4 regions of the Aliiglaciecola aliphaticivorans genome follow, and region 4 is predicted to be linked to each of the others. Evidence: predicted binding sites of a transcription regulator. Region 4 holds the regulator's gene; each other region holds the start of a gene.
What was found. Region 4 encodes LexA, which represses DNA repair genes until DNA is damaged. Its sites were predicted from a motif close to TACTGTATNNNNATACAGTA; they were not measured.
Positions count from the first base shown of each region.

Region 1: a site for LexA is predicted at 2,862-2,881, ahead of ACYVIL_RS02325 (class IIb bacteriocin, lactobin A/cerein 7B family). Genes of this name have one in related genera too.
Region 2: a site for LexA is predicted at 2,528-2,547, ahead of ACYVIL_RS00280 (exonuclease domain-containing protein). Genes of this name have one in related genera too.
Region 3: a site for LexA is predicted at 3,002-3,021, ahead of recA (recombinase RecA). Genes of this name have one in related genera too.

Region 1 covers NZ_BAAGTF010000003.1:285,632-290,890, forward strand. The annotation lists gene rplB (50S ribosomal protein L2) at 1-657, opposite strand, end outside; gene rplW (50S ribosomal protein L23) at 672-974, opposite strand; gene rplD (50S ribosomal protein L4) at 971-1,576, opposite strand; gene rplC (50S ribosomal protein L3) at 1,594-2,232, opposite strand; gene rpsJ (30S ribosomal protein S10) at 2,251-2,562, opposite strand; gene ACYVIL_RS02325 (class IIb bacteriocin, lactobin A/cerein 7B family) at 3,019-3,183, shown strand; gene ACYVIL_RS02330 (hypothetical protein) at 3,167-3,352, shown strand; gene ACYVIL_RS02335 (hypothetical protein) at 3,634-3,846, shown strand; gene ACYVIL_RS02340 (ATPase, T2SS/T4P/T4SS family) at 3,981-5,259, shown strand, end outside.
Region 2 covers NZ_BAAGTF010000001.1:74,190-79,448, reverse strand. The annotation lists gene ACYVIL_RS00290 (YgiQ family radical SAM protein) at 1-2,043, opposite strand, end outside; gene ACYVIL_RS00285 (CPXCG motif-containing cysteine-rich protein) at 2,264-2,455, opposite strand; gene ACYVIL_RS00280 (exonuclease domain-containing protein) at 2,599-4,755, shown strand; gene ACYVIL_RS00275 (hypothetical protein) at 4,916-5,259, shown strand, end outside.
Region 3 covers NZ_BAAGTF010000029.1:158,598-163,856, reverse strand. The annotation lists gene ACYVIL_RS15675 (endonuclease/exonuclease/phosphatase family protein) at 1-739, shown strand, start outside; gene ACYVIL_RS15670 (YqaE/Pmp3 family membrane protein) at 817-975, opposite strand; gene ACYVIL_RS15665 (PA2169 family four-helix-bundle protein) at 1,061-1,507, opposite strand; gene recA (recombinase RecA) at 1,874-2,908, opposite strand; gene pncC (nicotinamide-nucleotide amidase) at 3,121-3,606, opposite strand; gene mutS (DNA mismatch repair protein MutS) at 3,770-5,259, shown strand, end outside.
Region 4 covers NZ_BAAGTF010000018.1:65,578-70,836, reverse strand. The annotation lists gene ilvA (threonine ammonia-lyase, biosynthetic) at 1-268, shown strand, start outside; gene plsB (glycerol-3-phosphate 1-O-acyltransferase PlsB) at 396-2,846, opposite strand; gene lexA (transcriptional repressor LexA) at 3,102-3,725, shown strand; gene coxB (cytochrome c oxidase subunit II) at 4,210-5,259, shown strand, end outside.

The DNA.
Region 1 (5,259 bases), on a different contig from region 4:
TGTTGGACGCACACCGCGCCAACGTGTTGCACCAGCTTTACCTAGTGAACGTAGCATATGTTCAGCGTTACCCACTTCACCAATGGTGGCGCGGCAATCAGCTAAAACACGGCGTACTTCACCAGAACGTAGACGAAGTGTTACATAACCTTCGGCACGCGCTAATATTTGTGCATATTGACCTGCAGAACGAGCAATTTGAGCACCTTTACCAGGCTTCATCTCAATAGCGTGTACAGTTGTACCTACTGGGATGTTACGCATTGGCATGGCGTTACCCGCTTTGATTGGCGCATCAGAACCAGACTGCAAAGCTTGTCCAGCTTGAGCACCTTTCGGAGCAAGAATATAACGACGCTCACCATCAGCATAAAGCACAAGTGCAATATTAGCTGAACGGTTAGGATCGTATTCCAAACGTTCAATTTTGGCTGGAATGCCGTCTTTGTTACGTTTGAAGTCAATTATACGATAATGCTGTTTGTGACCACCACCAATGTGACGCACAGTAATGCGACCATTGTTGTTACGACCACCAGACTTGCTGTTTTTCTCAAGTAGTGGTGCGTAAGGTGCGCCTTTATGTAGGTCAGGATTTGTAACCTGAACTACGTGACGACGACCTGCAGAAGTCGGCTTAGCTTTTAATAATGGCATATCAAATCCCCTTCTTAAGCTTCGCCACCGACGAAGTCGATGTCTTGACCTTCTTTAAGCACAACATATGCTTTTTTCCAGTCGTTACGCTTACCAAAAGACTGACCGTGACGCTTGGTTTTACCCTTCACGTTTAAGGTACGAACACTGCTAACTTCAACTTCAAACAGTTTTTCAACTGCCGCTTTGATTTCAGCTTTGTTTGCGTCTTTTACGACTTTGAAAACAACAGCGTTGTTGCCTTCAGCAGCCATGGTTGATTTTTCAGAAACATGCGGTGCTAAAAGCACCTTAAGTAAACGCTCTTCAGAGATCATGCTAACGACTCCTCTAGCTGTTTAACTGCATCGGCAGTGATTAACACTTTTTCGAATGCAATTAAGCTTACTGGGTCAATGCCTTGAACATCACGTACGTCAACTTTATATAAGTTACGAGCAGCTAAGAACAAGTTCTCTTCTACTTCTGACGTTACGATTAACACGTCGTTAAGCTCAAGTTCGTCAAGCTTAGCAATCAATGCTTTTGTTTTAGGTGCATCAACACCAAATTTTTCTACCACAATCAAACGATCTTGACGTACCAATTCAGAAAGGATGCTACGGATAGCTCCACGGTACATCTTTTTGTTCACTTTTTGACTGTGATCTTGAGGTTTGGCTGCAAACGCACGGCCACCACCAACCCAAATTGGGCTGCGGATTGTACCAGCACGGGCACGACCTGTACCTTTTTGACGCCAAGGCTTCTTGCCACCGCCTCTAACTTCAGAGCGTGTTTTTTGTGCTTTAGAACCCTGACGGGCACCTGCACCGTAAGCCACTACTACTTGGTGTACTAGCGCTTCGTTAAAATCACGTCCAAAGGTTGCTTCGGAGACTTCAAGAGCGCTATTCGCGTCTTTCAATACTAATTCCATCACTTAACTCCCAGACGTTACGCTTTAACTGCAGGCTTGACGATAACGTCACTGCCTGGAGCACCAGGTACTGCACCTTTGATTAGAAGAAGGTTGTTCTCTGCGTCAACACGGACTAGTTCCAAAGATTGAGTAGTCACAGCTTTATTGCCTAATTGGCCAGCCATTTTCTTCCCTTTGAAAACTTTACCTGGGGATTGGTTTTGACCAATCGAACCAGGAGCACGGTGAGACAAAGAGTTACCATGTGTCATACGTTGGTGACTAAAGTTCCAACGTTTGATAGCACCGGCAAAACCTTTACCTTTAGAAGTTCCAGCAACATCAACTTTGGTAGCTTCAGTAAAAATTTCAACAGTAATTTCACTGCCTACTTCGATACCTTCACCTTCGTTGTTATCTAAACGAAACTCCCATAAACCACGGCCTGCTTCCACGCCAGCTTTAGCAAAATGACCTGCTGCAGCTTTATTTACGCGGTTTGCTTTTTTATCACCAGCGGTTACTTGTAGCGCGCGATACCCATCTGTTTCATCAGTACGTAACTGAGTCACACGGTTTGGGGTCGCTTCTATAACAGTCACAGGAATTGAAATACCATCTTCAGTGAAGATGCGAGTCATTCCTACTTTACGACCGATAAGACCAATCGCCATTGTTAAAACCCTCTCTTGTTAGCCCAGGCTGATTTGAACATCAACACCGGCAGCCAAGTCCAATCTCATCAATGCATCAACTGTTTTATCAGTTGGTTCAATGATATCTACCAAACGCTTATGTGTACGGATTTCATACTGATCACGTGCGTCTTTGTTCACGTGAGGTGAAACCAATATTGTATAGCGTTCCTTGCGAGTAGGTAGTGGAATAGGACCGCTAACCTGAGCACCTGTACGTTTCGCAGTTTCAACGATTTCAGCCGTAGACTGATCGATCAACTTGTGATCAAACGCTTTCAAACGAATACGAATTCTTTGATTTGGCATCGATTAAGCTCCAATCGAAAGAACAAAAAAAACCATCCACACCAACCTTTCATTAGGTGGGAGGATGCATGTAAACCGATGACCCACAATTGGGGTCTTGTTCATAATATTTCGGCATTCCCGCAAATTAATCTCTTTCGCTATTAATTATTGTTAGAACCGAAATCACTACCCATCAGGGCAAGTGGGCGCGAATTATACATGTGTACGGAATTAATGCAACGCCTATTACTAATTAAATGCAAGTTTATAAGGTTAAATTATAAACACAACAGAAACCCCCTCTTAAAACAATAAAAAACTGTACCAAGGAACAGGTGTATTTTAGTTACCATTTCACTAACCTTTTGATATTGCTTAGGCGCAAAGATGGTTACAAGGCCCAAAGCAATAAAAACGTTCTTTAGCTGTGCATTAGTAAAGGACAGTATTTTTTTAATCAAAAGGAATTCGCAAATGCGAGAATTGAATGAAATGCAATTAGAAGAAGTAAATGGTGGCGTCGCTCCCCTTGTAATTTTACAAGGGATGGCTGCGTTAGGTGGTTATATGGGGTTAACGGCCACTTTTAGTAAGTTCGGCACGGGGTTCGGCTACGGCATTTATGACGCAACTCATTAACCTAGAGGCTAAGATTATGTTAGAGATTAAAGAACACGATATATCTAAAGTATCAGGTGGCTTTGAAGTTCAAGATATCGGTTACTCAGTAGGCTACGGTGTTGGTTATGTATTTAGTGGTAAAGCTGGTTATCAATTAGGTATTTCGATATACGAGTTTCTTCACTAGGTTAACTCAAGCTAAAGGGGTGTAATCCCCTTTTTTCTCTTTAATTTAAAAGGTGAGGAAAAACAATGAACCGCAAATTTGTCATATTCACTAATAGTATTTTATTTTTAATGATAGCAACCAATCTCTGGAGTGCTACATATAATTGGATCGTCAATGATATTAATATGTCGACCAACCCCAGTTTGCAAACCGCTCTGTTATACATTATTTGCGGTTTTCTTTTTAACCAACATGATGCAGTAAAGAAAACTTAAATACGGCACAAAGGAGACTAAACGATGGACCCTAAATTAATCACATTTATAAACTGGACGTTTTATATTTCAATAGCTTTTGCCTTGATTCAGGTTTTAGGGAGTTGGTTTGCTGATGGCACCGACATTCTTGGAAATCCAGTGATGCATAGTGCAATGTTATTAATCATTATGAGCTTTTTATTCAACCAAAGTGTAAAACCAAACGAGTCCGAAGAAAAGCAATCTAAATCTTAGGTTTTGTTAATGATTACACTCAGTTATAGTTAGGGAATAAGTAATGACACTGACCGTAGTAGATGGCAACAGAACTGGTTATTGAAGAGACTCTTCAGAAAATAGATAGATTGTTGGAAGCTCATCCATCATTGATGGATGCATATCAGCAATTGGAACCGATAATTCTCAACTTGTTTGAAGCTCAGCGTATGAGTATTTTTCAACGCCGGCGGCAACATCAAGATTTGGTTGCCCGTTTTAAAACGGGTAAAGAGACGTTGCAAATCAAAGTTCCCATCAGTCCGCAGTCGATCGCTGGCTATGTTGCCCTGAGTCAAAAACCACTGTTAATTAGTGATCCTTATAATGTTCAGGAACTAGCTGATATTCACCCTCGGCTGAAGTTTGCTGACAAATTCGATAAAAATAGTTCCTTCAAGACTGAAAATATCATTTGTGTGCCTATTCTAAACGCTGGCGTACTCATGGGTGTTATGCAAATAATAAATAAAAAAGTAGGTGTTTTCGGTGATGCTGATTTGCGCTTAGCGAAATCATTATCAGAAATTTTAGGCAATAAATTTCGTTATGAGTTAGGTGGTACCAGTAATCCGTTTGATTATCTAGTCCACCGAAAGTTGATGTCTGAAAAAGATCTCAAGCAGTTCACTGAAACCAGTAAAGATATTCGTCAATTAATTCAACGCATGATCTCCGAAGCCCGCATTCCAGAAGATGAATTGGGAAATGCCCTTTCGGTTCACTATCAAGTTCCCTACATTAGTTATCTGCCTGAGAAATATCATGTTTTACAAAGTGGCAATAAGCTAAACCTGTCTTATTTAAAACGAAACTATGTGGTGGTATTAGCCGACGCCTCTGAAAACCCGATAGTTTTAATGGCAGAACCTAACAATGCTGCACTTTTAATGGAAATTGAAAGTGCCTTAGGGATAGACAGCTACGAAATCTCCGTAGGCTTGCCCAACCAGGTTTTACAATATTTAGGAGCCGGTGGTGGGGGCGGTGCGCCAGGAGAGATGGATGAAATACTGGACGAAATTGGTACCAGTAATGAAGAATTAGATGATACCAGTGAGGAGATGTCGGATGATGCTCCTGCAGTGGTACGTTTGGTTAGTCGAGTTTTACATGACGCAAAACGGTTAAATGCGTCAGATATTCATGTTGACCCGGAAAAGAACGGCCCAACACGGGTTCGAATGCGTATAGATGGCGTGTGCCGAGATATCACCCAAGTCCCCGCTTCTCATCATAGTGCGGTTATTGCCCGAATAAAAATCATGTCGAACTTAAACATCGCCGAGAAACGAGTCCCTCAAGATGGTAAGTTGGCATTTAAAATGTCTGGTCAATTGGTAGAAGTTCGAGTCGCCACTATACCTACGGTAGCCGGTGAAGGCGTGGTCA
Region 2 (5,259 bases), on a different contig from region 4:
AATTAAATGAGCTTTACCCATTTCTTTTAACGCTTTGCGGATCACCAGCCAGTTGGCTGGATCGTGATAACGTAAAAAGGCACGATGCAGGCGACGATGTATCTCACCTTTTGGCACAGTAACTTGTTCACTTTTGTGATTGACCTTATGTATGGGATTTTTGCCCGTATGATACATAGTTGTTGCGTTGGCCATGGGCGAAGGATAGAAATTTTGCACCTGATCTAGCTTAAAATTATGCTCTTTTAACCACATAGCTAAACTCACCATATCCATATCTTCGGTACCCGGGTGGGCAGAGATAAAATACGGAATGAGATACTGAATTTTGCCCGCTTCCTTGGTGTATTTGTCGAACATTTCTTTAAAGCGCTCGTAAGTTCCCATACCAGGCTTCATCATCTTGTCCAATGGCGCTTTTTCAGTATGCTCAGGAGCAATTTTTAAGTAGCCTCCCACATGATGAGTCACTAACTCCTTGACGTAGTTTGGATCTTCAATGGCCAAGTCATAACGCACACCAGAGGCAATTAACACTTTCTTAACCCCTTCCACTTTGCGCGCTTTTTTATATAACTCAACAGTAGGTGTTTGGTCGGTGTCTAAATGCCCACATATATCTGGCCACACACAAGAAAGGCGACGACACGTTTGTTCCGCTTTGGCGCTTTTGCAACGCAATTTATACATATTGGCAGTAGGACCGCCTAAATCGGAGATCACCCCAGTAAAACCTGGAACTTTGTCGCGAATTTGCTCAATTTCACGAATTATTGATTCTTCAGATCGACTTTGAATAACCCGACCTTCATGTTCAGTAATAGAACAAAATGTACAACCACCAAAACAACCACGCATGATATTCACCGAGGTTTTAATCATGTCGTAGGCTGGAATTTTGGCTTTGCCGTAGCTTGGGTGGGGAACACGAGCATAAGGTAAATCAAATACCGCATCCATCTCTTCGGTTTCTAATGGAAAAGCAGGCGGGTTAATCCAAATAATACGATCGCCATGCCGCTGAGCCAGTGCGCGGGCACAACCTGGGTTGGTCTCTTGATGTAAAATCCGCGATGTATGGGCATAGTGTGTTTTTTCAGCTCGCACCACATCATACGGGGGGAGCATAACGTAAGTCTTTTCCCACGGCTTTCTGCGCTGAGTTTTAGAAGTAAATGGCTGAACGACTACAGGTTTGGCTTTTTGTGCGTCATCAATAACTTTATTTTGCTCATCTTCAGCCACCGCGCATTTATCTTCAATGTACTCATAAGGGCTGGGAATAGGATCAATTTTTCCAATCACATCAACATGTGTAGAATCAACCCCTTGCCATTCAGGTAACGGCTCTTTACGGATCACCGCAGTACCACGAATATCCTGCATATCAGCAATGGTCTCTCCCGCGGCAAATCGATGGGCCATTTCTAACAACGGGCGTTCAGCATTACCAAACATCAACATATCTGCTTTTGAATCGAACAATACGGAACGTTTTACTTTATCTGACCAATAGTCGTAGTGGGCGATGCGTCTTAAACTAGCTTCAATTCCGCCAATTACCACTGGTTTTTTGTAAGCTTCTTTACAGCGTTGTGTGTAAACTGTCACTGCTCTGTCTGGTCGCTTTCCCCCTTCATTGTTTGGGGTATACGCGTCGTCATGGCGTAATTTACGATCAGCCGTATAACGATTGATCATCGAGTCCATATTGCCTGCGGTAACCCCAAAAAATAAGTTAGGCTCACCTAGTTGCATGAAGTCTTTTTTGCTGGTCCAGTCTGGTTGAGAAATGATCCCAACCCTAAAACCTTGAGATTCGAGAACACGGCCTATTACGGCCATGCCGAAACTCGGATGATCCACGTAGGCATCCCCGGTCACAATAATTATGTCACAGCTATCCCAGCCTAACTGATCCATTTCCTTTCTAGACATAGGTAGAAACGGGGCAGGACCAAAACATTCGGCCCAATATTTAGGATAGGAAAATAGCCCTCTTTCAGCTTTCATTCGCTGAACAGGCTGTCGCATAACAGTCATGTATTGTACCAAGAAGTTAAGGGTTCAAAATTTTGCGGAGTATACCAGAAAAGCCTTTCAACAAGAACATTATCACCGAATAGAGATTCACAGTGATAATACAAAGTGTCAACTTAACTGCTCACGCTTTGTACACTCTCGTCTTTAGAATGCTCTTCTGACAACCCGTACAATTTAACACCTCCCTTCAACACTCCCTAGCTGTCATCTCCCTGGCTCTTTATTCATCGTCTCGCTTTGCAATAATTTCAATACCAAAGCCATTATCAATAATTTGTATTTCTATGGGTTGGCAACATATTTGGCAGTCGACGATTTGTTGTTGATTGATATCGTTAGCTTCATCTATTTCTAAATCGTTGTACGTCATACAATAGGGACATTCAAATTTACTGGCGACTGTGAGACTCATAGCGGCTCCTTGAATTGAAGAAGTTATAATTGTTTACGGAAAAATACTGAAAAAGTTTGAAAAACAAACCAATACTGACTGGATATACAGTAGTTTTTAAAATACACTGGGTGCGTGTCCAATCGATATTTTAATATGCTTTGATGAAAGAACTCCCGAGCAAATATTATTTAACCCATTTTCATGAGTTTCTGGCATTCGTTTCTGGTCCTTGTGCACACTTACTCTCTATTGAAGATAGTGCCTTTATTGATAAATTCCACACTCTTTGTGAAGATGCGCAATGTTTATATGTTCGTGGACTCAATAGAAAATCTCCCATTATTAAGCGTAATTCTTTGTTTTACGAAGAGATTAACCATCACGAACTGCATTTAGATACACTTATAACAGAAGGGTTTTACACTCAGGTAAAAGAATCCCACATTGCAGAGTTAAGCAATAACCTGACTAAGCCGGAATTAGCACAAGTATTACGCAATGCTGAGGTCAGTTTCAGATCCTCGCAAAGTAAAGCCGACTATTTACAATTGGTGAAAGAGTCTTGTCAATTCGAAGACTATTCCTCATTGCTTGAACACCACTGTGTGCTGCGCCGAGGAAAAGACCAACATATAAACTATTTCTTGTTCTTATTTTTTGGTGATCTCAACAGCAACTTATCAAAATTTTCTATGCGCGACCTCGGTATTATGAAGACTCAACGCGGAGTGAGTACCGACAATGCACGATTCGACTTCATCGATGAAGCGAAAAGTGCGTTTTTCTATGCTCACCAGCGCCGAGAAGTGGCTTCCCTAACCCCTAGCCAACTGGTGTCACTTGCCAAGGATTTTGCTTCTTTTCCCGTCCCCCAAGGCACCGTTGCCAACAAATATTGCGACCGCTTTTTATTAAAATTAGGTAAAGCCATTCTTCCCCATGACTTACAACTTGGTATCAAGATATTGGCAGAGTCTGCAGAGCCGTTGGCCCAAGAGAAAGTTATTCGCGAGCAATTCAAACTAGGTAACAAAGATTGGGTAAAAAGCCGTTTAGAGAAGATTATTGAAGAGCCAGAGTCAGAAGCGTTACTCACCTTTTCCGAAGATTTTTTGGCTCGTAAATATCAACAAAAACGCACCAGTAGTCTTACCGATATGCTAAGGGAACAACGGACTAAAGTGTTTATTGATGAGATGTATATGGACTCGGTGGAGCAAGGAGTGAAGCTACACTACCAAAAGCAAAACAAACAGGCTTTTCGTACTGAAAATAGGCTGTGGCGAGCATTGTTTGGTTTAGTGTTTTGGCATGAACTTTTTGAAATGGATAGCAATGCACTAGTCACGGAATTCGATTACAAACCTCAGGCGATTAATCAAAATACTTTTTATCACCTTTACGAACAAGATATTGAGACACGACTATATCGCATGACCAGTGCGCAAATCACCTTTAAACAAGTTTCCAAGGTTATGCTCGAAAAATACGGTCGCCCTAACGGTATCTTTCGATGGCACAAATCCTTGCTCGAAGTTTTAGCCGTATTTTTTGATCATGTCGACATTGACGGTTTTAAAGCGCATTTGAGAATGATGGCAAAAGATTTTAAAAACTATGCAGACGGCTATCCGGATATCATGGTGGTAGACGATAACGGGCTGCGGTTTGAGGAAATAAAGGCTCCGGGAGATCAATTACGGAAAAACCAATTGTTAACCATAAAACAGTTGAGAAAATCAGGGTTTCAAGTAGCAGTCACCCAAGTTGAATGGTTTTTAGATCCCCAACAGCCCTATGCGGTCGTCGATATTGAAACCACTGGCGGTCGTGCAAACCTGCATCGCATAACCGAAATAGGCATTGCCAAAGTTATCAACGGCAAAGTGATTGACACTTGGCAAACCTTAATCAACCCACAACGCCATATTCCTCATAAAATCACACAATTAACCGGCATTGATGATGAAATGGTCAGTGATGCGCCCTTATTTGTGGAAATAGCAGAGAGCCTTCGCAATTACCTGTCTGATTGTGTATTTGTTGCCCACAATGTCAATTTTGATTATGGGTTTATCCGCGCGGAATTTGAACGTCTCGAACAAAACTTTCGCATGCCTAAGTTATGTACAGTAAGAGAGATGCGCAAAGCTGTACCAGGATTGCCTTCCTATTCATTGGCTAACTTGACCCGACATTTTGGCATAGATATGGCCCGCCATCACAGAGCCCTTTCCGATGCACAAGCCGCCGCAGAATTGCTGTTCATCATCAACGATGTCCGCCATCAAAAAGCCGATGAGCGCCAGTTACAATAACTAACGCCCTGTAGCATGGTCTTTAGGCCATGGGCGTTCCATGGGTTATTGGCATCCTTTGCTCGGGGCTAAAGCCGCCGACTACAGAAACCTGCAGAATTGACAGCCAACTTTATCCATGCGTAAATCTAATGATAGATCATCAATTTAACCTAAAACTATGATTAAAAAGCTTTTTCGTGTTTCACGGTTTCTACATAAATGGGCAGGATTATTCCTTGCCGTACAGATTTTATTGTGGATTTTAGGTGGTGTGGTGATGAGCGTAATACCTTTAGAAAAGGTACACGGAGATCATCTAGCTATCAAAAATCTCAACTATGAAATTGATAGCTCACAATATGCTTTTTCCCTAGACACACTTCGCCTTAAAGTGTCAGAGCCTATTCACAGTATTTCCTTAACCGAATTTTTAGGTGAGCCTTATTATGCTTTTCAAACAGCCTCAGGTGCTCAATTGTTTCATGCTATTACGGGCGACATAAAAGGCAGGATCAATGCAGA
Region 3 (5,259 bases), on a different contig from region 4:
ATTTCTTTATCCTAAAGAAGTTGAACAAGGAACAAAAACGCAATCCAGCACAAGTATTAAAGTCATCACTGCAAACGTACTCATGCCGAACAAATCAGCTCAAAAACTAATAGACTTAGTGACCCAATATGAACCGGATATCTTAGTCACATTGGAAACAAATAAGTGGTGGCAGGAAGCAATGAGTCCCATCCACAAAAAATATCCATATCGAGTTAATAAGCCTTTGGAAAATTTATATGGAATGCACGTTTACAGTAAGTTTGAAATATCCGATTTACAGGTTATGGAATTAATTGAGAAGGATGTGCCATCGGTTCATTGTTATATCCATTTTGCACAAAACGTGAAAGTAAAATTTCATTTTATGCATCCTGCTCCCCCGTCACCAACAGAAAACGAAACAGCAAAGCCCAGGGACAAAGAGTTACTTTTGATTGCCGATGAAGTGAAAAACTCTCTACAACCGACCATAGTGACTGGAGATTTAAATGACGTTGCCTGGTCTCCTACTACACGAAATTTTCGTCATAAGAGTGGATTACAAGATCCTAGAATTGGCAGGGGCTTTTTCAATACCTTTCATGCAGACTATCCAGTAATTCGATGGCCTCTTGATCACCTTTTTCATTCACATCACTTCATGCTGATAGACATAAAAAGGCTGCCTTCCATCGATTCTGATCATTTCCCACTATTCACTGAGCTCGTCGTGAAAGAACAAGCACAATCAGAGTAAGGGTATCTGCAATGAAAGTAGTCCGCTTGCAAATTTAAATTATATTGCTGCGGACTTTACTCTTAATATTATTAACTTTATCTTTTGGCAATAATCCAAACTGCGTGGATTATTCCGGGTAAGTAACCAAGAATAGTCAGCAGAATATTTAAGAAAAAAGCGCCACTGAATCCTACTTGAAGAAAGACTCCTACGGGTGGCAATAGAATAGCTAAAATAAGTCGAATGATATCCATAATGTACCTCACTGATGAACATTGATTAGTTTAAAATCACATTATAAGCCGCCCTGTGAGCGGCTTATAACTATTAAGTTATCGGCTAAGCAGTGATTTCCTGCAGAGCTTTCATTTCATCGTGACAAGCTTGCATAGTGCCACGGATTTCTCGAAGTGCTAAGGTGCATGTATCAGGCTGAGTTTCTTTAAGAGCCTCATCAATAATTTCTAAGGTTTTATCTTCAACTTCTTCAAGTTGACTAATGTACGTATGTTCTTTGTCGAAAGACAAAGCACCGACTAATTTGGTGTACATGTTTCGTATATTAACCGCAATGGATTCACCTTTTTCTTTCTCACCTTTTTCAGCAATGGCGAAAGGCTGTAGAGCTTCGATTGCCGCCTTTTTCTCAAACATCATTCTTGCAAAAACTTGTTTCACCGATTGATGAGATGCTTTGTCGATACTTTCTTCATAAAAGTCTGCGCCAGCGCTTAATACTTCAATCACATCAGTTACTTTGTTTACTTGTTTCACTTCATTACTCATAAATATCTCCTTTTAATGATCGAAAAAATAATCAAAATTTCACTTTGATTGTGTTGTTATTCAGTCTAAAGGGTTGCAGAAACCGCACCATCGTGAAGTAACAGCGCAAAGAAATATTAGAATGAACATGAAAAGCACATTTTATTCTTATATTTCAATTAGATAAGAGAATTTTAAATGAACCCGTTAATCGGCATTCAGAGATAAAGAAAAAAGTAGAAGGGAAAGACAGGCAATCCAAATTGTAAAAAATTTACGCATAAGATGGAAAGTTTACAAAGAAAAGTATCTATTTCAGTATTTAAAAAGCCCCGCCAATAAAATTAGCGGGGAACTCACGCTTAGGGAATGTGTGTAAGGTTAGGGTTACAACACATCCTCAGAAGCTATAGGATCTTCTGGTTTGACTGTTTTAGACAGTAATAACTCAGCTCTGAGGCGTTTCTCAATATCATCAGCCATATCAGTGTGTTCTCGTAGGTATTTAACCACGTTGGCTTTACCTTGACCGATACGCTCTCCATTGTAGCTATACCAAGCCCCCGCCTTTTCAACAAACTTCTGCTTTACACCTAAGTCAATCAACTCAGCTTCTTTACAGATACCTTGGCCATATAAAATTTGGAATTCAGCTTGTTTAAATGGCGGAGCAACTTTATTTTTAACCACTTTAACTCGGGTTTCATTACCAACCACTTCATCGCCGTCTTTAATCGCACCAATACGGCGTATATCTAATCTTACCGAAGCATAAAACTTAAGGGCATTACCACCAGTTGTGGTTTCTGGAGAACCAAACATCACCCCAATTTTCATACGAATTTGGTTAATGAAGATAACTAAGGTGTTTGACCGTTTGATATTACCGGTTAGTTTACGTAGCGCTTGTGACATCAAACGTGCCTGCAAACCAACGTGGGAATCTCCCATATCACCTTCAATCTCAGCTTTCGGCGTTAACGCCGCTACGGAATCGACGACTACAACGTCAACCGCACCAGAACGCACTAACATATCGCAGATTTCTAATGCTTGTTCACCGGTATCAGGCTGAGAGACCAACAGATCATCAATATTCACCCCTAATTTGGCCGCATAGACTGGATCCAAGGCATGCTCCGCATCTACGAAGGCACAAGTTTTACCCATTTTTTGTGCTTCAGCGATAGCTTGTAAGGTCAGGGTTGTTTTACCAGATGATTCTGGACCATAAATTTCGACGACTCTACCACATGGCAAGCCACCTATTCCCAGCGCAATATCAATTGTCAAAGAGCCGGTTGAAACCGCTTCAATATCTAAAGCTTGGTTGTCTCCAAGGCGCATAATCGCACCTTTACCAAATTGTTTTTCAATCTGCCCTAGAGCAGCTGATAATGCGCGAGATTTATTATCGTCCATCGGAATATCCTTCGAAAATAGCGTGATAAATTAAACAAGGGTTCAACGAACTTGTTTATTTGTTTCATAACCTAAAGTTTATGCTGAGAAGTATACTGTATGATTATACAGTTGCAAGTACAGTTTTACTTGTTTTGTAATTTTCTGACCTGATGAGTTAAAAATGTCTATTAAAGGTAAGACGTATTAACGCCTTAACAATATGTAAAGCCTTAACAAATTCGTTGACTAACCTGTTTTAACGCAAACTCGATAGCTTGCAGCCTCACTTCATGACGATCCCCAGAAAATATCTGTTTTTCAGTAAAAATATCACCATTGATATAAAAGCCAAACCACACTAAACCTACAGGTTTGTCTTCTGTCCCACCATCAGGTCCGGCAATACCACTTATGGAAACGCCCACTTCGGCGTGGGATTTTTGTGCGCATCCTGAAGCCATCTGTTCAACAGTCTGAGCAGACACAGCGCCAAAGGAAATCAAAACTTCCTGTCTAACCCCTAACAAATCATGTTTTGCTTCATTAGAATAAGTAACGAAGGATTGCTTAAACCATTCAGAACTTCCCGCAACGCTGGTGATTGCAAAGGCAACGCCTCCGCCGGTGCAAGATTCTGCACAACTTATCGTCCAACCTTTTTGTTGTAACTGCTGACCAAGTTGCTGCGCCATTAAATCGATTGATTCGGTTAACATATACAAATATGCTCCAATATTAATTTTAAGTGGCAGATTGTACTAACAACTGCTAGAAAAAAAACCCATACTTCTTATAATGCCCAATTGTTTTTAATTGTCTTGCTTTAGGTAAGTCATTTATTCAAGCATAACCTCAACCTGCAAAGAGATCCCAACCTCAATGAGTAATAGCGTTAAACAGCCAGATCTAGATAGTCATACTCCCATGATGCGTCAGTACTTAACCATAAAAGCTGAACATCCAGATATTCTGCTTTTCTATCGAATGGGCGATTTTTACGAGCTGTTTTTTGACGATGCAAAAAAAGCCTCGGAACTACTAGATATCTCCTTAACCGCCAGAGGCAAGTCAGGTGGGAACGCCATTCCTATGGCCGGTGTGCCCTATCATGCTGTAGAAAGTTACCTTGCCCGGTTAGTTAAAATGGGGCAATCGGTGGCGATAGTTGAACAAGTGGGAGATCCTGCCACCAGCAAAGGTCCAGTCGAAAGGCGAGTACAACGAATTGTCACCCCAGGCACAGTAACCGATGAAGCCTTACTCGAAGACAAGCAAGATAATTTGTTAGCGGCTGTGTTTTCCCAAAAAGACGTGTTTGGTTTTGCCGTGATCGATATTACAAGCGGCCGTTTTAGTTTATCTGAATTTACTGGAGAAGAAGCTCTATTAGCTGAATTACAACGCTGTAATCCTGCCGAGTTGCTATATCCTGAGGGGTTTAGTCATCTGCATTTAATCGATGATCGCGCAGGCTTAAGGCGACGTCCTGTATGGGAATTTGATCTGCAAACGGCCAACAAGCAACTAAACCAACAATTTGGCACCACAGAGCTCAATGGCTTTGGTGTGCAAGATGCAAAAATTGCGATTTGTGCTGCTGGCTGTATTGTTCAATATGTTAAAGACACCCAACGTTCGGCTTTACCGCACATACGCAAAATCCAATTGCAAAATAATGACGATACCGTACTCATGGATGCAGCCACCAGGCGCAATCTAGAGTTAACCTTGAATTTATCTGGCGGCGTTGAACATACTTTAGCGAGTATTCTAGATTATACGGTTACGCCCATGGGTAGTCGCTTATTAAAACGCTGGATCCAAACCCCTGTGCGCGACTTACAGGTTATTAATAGCCGTCAACAGCAAATAAAAGCCTTACATGAAGGCGAATACGAAGATTTGCGAGATATGCTTAAATCTGTAGGCGATATGGAACGCTGCTTAGCCAGGTTAGCTTTACGTTCCGCTCGTCCAAGAGACTTTTCCCGATTAGGCAATGCATTTGAAATGCTACCAAAGGTTCAACAAACTTTGGCAAATTTAGGACCAGAGTTTGTTAAATTGAGTGAAGATATCAACAATTTTCCTGAACTTGGTGAATTGTTATCCAACGCAATCATCCCTAACCCACCGGTATTGATACGAGATGGAGGTGTGATCGCCCCAGGCTACAATGCAGAATTGGATGAACTCAGAAACCTAGCCAAAGGTGCTACAGACTATCTCGAACAGTTGGAAATTCGAGAAAAAGAACGAACGGGTATTCCCTCACTTAAAGTAAATTACAATAAAGTGCACGGTTATTATATTGAAGTTAGTCGCAGTTTTGCCGATCAGGTCCCTGCGGATTATGTCCGCCGTCAAAC
Region 4 (5,259 bases):
ACTCAATGAGCGCATCTTTTCCTTTGAGTTTCCGGAATACCCCGGAGCTTTGATGAAGTTCTTAAATACTCTTGGTGAGTCATGGAATATCACGCTATTCCATTATCGGAATCATGGTGCTGCCGAAGGTTTAGTGCTTGCTGGGTTTGATTTACCTGATCAAGGGAGAGTCGACTTCGATCAGCATCTAGATAAACTTGGCTATCAATATGACGAACAAACAAGCAATCCAGCTTATCAATTCTTTTTATCTGATTTAGCTAAATAGTTGCCAAAAAATGCAAATGGCTCCTTAATGAAGTGACCCCATTTAGTTGGGCTCATTGCTAAGGGGTAACCAAGGCCTGATTTCGATATTGTATCGGACTCAGGCCTTTTTATTTTTGCTTATGCGATTAGTTTTGCAGTGCGTAGAGCTTTTCCAAACGCTGTGCAATTTCAGGTGCGATTAATGCAATGATATCTTGGCGCAAGGTCTCGCTTGTTTCTGAATGTTGCAATTGACCATCTTCACTGTCCGCGAGAAGCTGATTTTCCCGTAGTGCATTCACGAAGCTTGCCAATACATTTTTATCGAAAAACTCCGGCGAACTGATACCGTGCAAAGCGGCTAAGCGTTCTGCAAACTTGGCACTTTGCCGTTCTAAAGCGCTGCGACTCATTTTCTTTTCTTTTGCTAACAAAGACAATACTAGGGCATAACGTTGCAAGGTTTCTTGAATACAACGATTGAGTAACCATAATGAATAAAATGAATTCGCTGTCGGCTCGGCGGGGGCTAATTTACGCCCTATTGTGACAATCATGCCCATTTCTAACATGCTATCAATTAGCCCTTCCACATATTCTTTTGCTTGTTCAGGCGACATATACAAAAACCACTCTCGCTGCAACATCGGATAAAGGCGCATAATAAGATCAAGCAGTTTGGTTTTACCTAACCCATTGTGGGCAAACACGATGGCGGCAATTAACCCAGGGATGGCGAACAAGTGCAAAATATTATTGCGATAATAAGTTAGCATTACGGCATTACGTTGTTCTAGAGAGATAATCTTGCCAAAGCTATCTTCCGAGACATTCATTTTCCCCAGTTTTAGGGTTTGTTCTACAATTTCATGGCCATTCTTATCCGGCAGGCTCACCAGTTCACTGTACGGCGATAATTTTAGTAAATGAATATAATCATCAACAGCCTGCTCTAATTCCAATTGCCCCATGGCGTTTTTCTTAGCAGAAAGTAAACACAATGCACACAATGACATACCACTTATCGCCGCTGTCTGATTAATTCGCACCATGACTTGGTTGGCAAGGATATTTACTGTGGGAGTGAGCCAACTTGGTTTTTTATCAACTTCACTGTTTTGTGCGTCACGCCAATCGGGTACCTGCTCATCGAGGAAATTATTAAGCTGGATAGGTTCGCCAAAATTGAGAAATCCGTGGCCATAGTTTTTCAGCTTTCTGACGACAGAAAATAAACCAAATATCGATTCTTTCTTCTTAGTATTGCCTTTTAACTCACTAAGGTAACTGCCCACTTCCATTACGTGTTCATAACCTATATACACAGGCACTATGCTCACTGGGCGATTTACCCCTTTAATCATGGCCTGCAAGGTCATTGCTAACATTCCGGTTTTCGGAGGTAACAGTCGTCCCGTGCGGCTTCGTCCGCCTTCAGCATAATATTTAACGGAATAGCCTTTGTTAAATAACAGTTCTAAGTATTCACGAAATACGCTTATATAGAGTTTGTTACCAGCAAAACTGCGGCGTAGGAAAAATGCGCCACCGCGCCGGAAAATGCCGCCAACAGGCCAAAAGTTTAAATTAATTCCAGCAGCGATATGCGGAGTAACCAAGCCTTGGTGATAAATTGCGTAAGTTAACAGTAAGTAGTCCATATGGCTGCGATGGCAGGGAACGTATATGATTTCATGACCATTTTGAGCGAGCTTTCTGACTTTATCCGCGTGACCTACTTCGATTCCATCGTATATTTTATTCCAGATCCGCGTTAGCACCCGATCGCCGAAACGGATCAACCCTTCACGGTAGTCCGCGGCAATTTCGTTGATGTAAGATTTTGCATTGGCCTTGGCTTTGGACAAAGGTATTTTCTTTTGTCTAGACTCTTCATTGATGGCATTGATGACCGTCACTGAACCAAGAATTGAATTATATAATTCTTGCTTTTCTAACAGCATTGGACCGTTAAATGCCTGTCTTTTTCGGTGAAAATGCGTGCCTGCCAAGCGAATTAATTTGTGTGCGATTTCAGCTTCAGTGCCAGGGAGTTTGGTCATATCCCTTGAAGATACGGCTTTACTATAAGAAACAAAATTATCACGGCCTAAAAACAGCACTATAAAAAACTTTCGTAACCAACTTGGCGATGCTTTGTCTGCAAGGAGATCGGCTAAACCGTTAGATTTTCTGCCAGGAGCACGTCCCCAAAAAACCGTGACTGGGACGATTTGCAAATCTAGATCTGTATTGTCTTTGTGGAGCTGAAATAGATGGGTTAAATCTGCCGCAATTTTAGTCCCTTTAATGGTTCTACCTATGACGGATTGAGGTTGTTCTAGGAAAACGCTGGCACTGTGTTCTTCTCCGCCAATAACGATTTTCTTGGTCGGGTTGGGCAAATCAACCTTCTTGGTAGACATTTTTAGGGCAAGTTGATCGGTAATCGAGTGGGTTCTAAGCAAATATACAATAGGTTTGCTTTTATCTATTCCTAACTCAGTTTCAATGTCAGTGGGAATACTATTGACTTTAACTAGCCATTTCACGGGAAAAGCAAAAATCGAAAGCAGCAAATTATGCAGCCAATCCATATTTAACACCTTGAGGTTTCGAAATCGTTAAAAGCATAGCATGAAGAGTACAACTCTATTCATGTTTGCATACTAAAATGCGCAGACTAACGTCTATTAAGTTGAACAACCATTTTATATTGTTACGGCATGTAAAGTCACCCTAATTAGCTGAATAGGTTTTTGATAATTCAGCAATAAATGAAAAACAAAATTTGTGTTATCTTCGCAACTGTATATACTAACAGTTAAACTGTATAGAAAAACAGGCTGTTTATGCGTCCACTAACACCACGACAAAGCGAAATTCTTGAATTAATAAAAACAACCATGCTAGCAACGGGAATGCCGCCTACGCGTGCTGAAATTGCGCGTCAATTGGGATTTAAATCGGCTAATGCGGCTGAAGAGCATCTTAAGGCACTGGCCCGCAAAGGTGTCATTGAGATTCTTCCCGGTACCTCAAGAGGAATTAAACTGAATGTTCCTTTGGAAGATGAATTGGAAGAAGCCGGTTTACCTTTAATTGGGCGTGTGGCTGCGGGCGAACCTATTTTGGCCGAAGAGCATGTTGAGTGTCACTACAAAGTTGATCCGGACTTATTTAAACCTAGCGCAGACTTTTTGCTGCGAGTTAGCGGCATGAGTATGAAAGATATCGGTATCTTGGATGGCGATTTGCTAGCTGTTCATCGCACTACAGATGTTCATAATGGTCAGGTTGTTGTGGCGAGAGTAGATGAAGACGTTACGGTTAAGCGTCTTGAAAAGCGTGGAAGGGAAGTCATCCTACATGCTGAAAATGATGATTTTAATCCTATTAAAGTGGATTTAGCCTCTCAACCTTTCAACATTGAAGGTATTGCCGTGGGGGTTATTCGTAACGCTGATTGGATGTAAACCAAATTGTCTAAAGTTGAATAATTCCAAAAAGGTGACTTATCTAGTCACCTTTTTAATGACTTGTATTTGGTTATTTAAAAAATTTAAATTGTTAATTATCTATTTTCTCCCCTTCAATAAATTCACTTTTCTCAACAAAATTTCGTTTACTTATTTCATATCATGGAGCTTGGGAACCGCTTCAGTTAGGAATTTTTCGTTTTAAAGACAAAAATTACCAGTTCAAATTCCATATTCAGTGTATCTATTTCAAATTGATATAAAAGATAACTTTTCCCTCTATTTTGATTGAAAATCAACCGGTTGATTAAAATTTTAACAAAAAACACTAGACGTCAGACTTTAGTTGAGTAATTCTTATACTAGTTTTTACAGTTGTGTAACATTAAGCTTTCAAGTCATTTACCATGTTAGAGTCTTTTGCGGTTTATTACTCTGCTTTGCTCCTTTGGAAAAGGCTTACATCATCAGGAGGTGTTGAGTGAAAAAGATATGGTCCAGCATATTGGTAATACTGACCAGTCTAATTGCATTTACAGTGTCCGCAGAATCGACTTCGACTGCTGATCAGTATCAATTAAATTTACGCAAAGGCGCGACAGAAATTAGTGGTCAAGTTTATGACTTGCATATGCTGATGTTTTTCATTTGTGTCGTAATTGCAGTGTTGGTATTCGGTGTGATGTTTTGGAGTATGATTTTCCATCGTAAATCCAGAGGCGCACAACCTGCTAATTTTCATGAAAGTGTCAAAGTGGAAATTGCATGGACAATAATCCCTTTCATTATTCTCGTGGTAATGGCATTTCCAGCAGCTAAAACATTGATCGCAATGGAAGATCCTGAAAATTCAGACGTCACTGTTCTGGTGACGGGTTCCCAATGGAAGTGGCATTATAAATACATGGAGAACGATGTTGAATATTACTCCGTGATGGCCACTCAACAAGAACAGATCAATAACAAATTTGAAAAAGGCCACAACTACCTCCTGGAAGTTGATCGTCCTTTAGTTATTCCAACGGGTAAAAAAGTCCGTTTTCTTGTGACCTCCGATGACGTCATTCATTCATGGTGGGTTCCTGACTTTGCGGTTAAAAAAGATGCAAACCCTGGATTTATTAATGAAGCTTGGGCAAACGTCATTGAACCAGGTGTGTATCGCGGTCAATGTGCCGAGCTATGTGGAAAAGATCACGGCTTTATGCCCATTGTTGTTATCGCCAAAGAACCTGCCGAATATGAACAATGGATAAACGCTCAAGAAGAAGTGCAGCGCAAAGCAAAAGAAGAAGAGCAACGATTGCTCGCCATGAATATGAGCATGGAAGAATTGATGAGCAATGGTGAACAGGTTTACATGCGTGCATGTGCTGCTTGTCACCAACCAAATGGGCAAGGTTTACCCGGCGTATTTCCCGCTTTGGTCGGCAGTGACATGGTTCTCAATGATATGGCGGCTCACATCGATATCGTTGTAAACGGTAAAACGGGGACTGCCATGCAAGCCTTTGGAAAACAATTAACCATG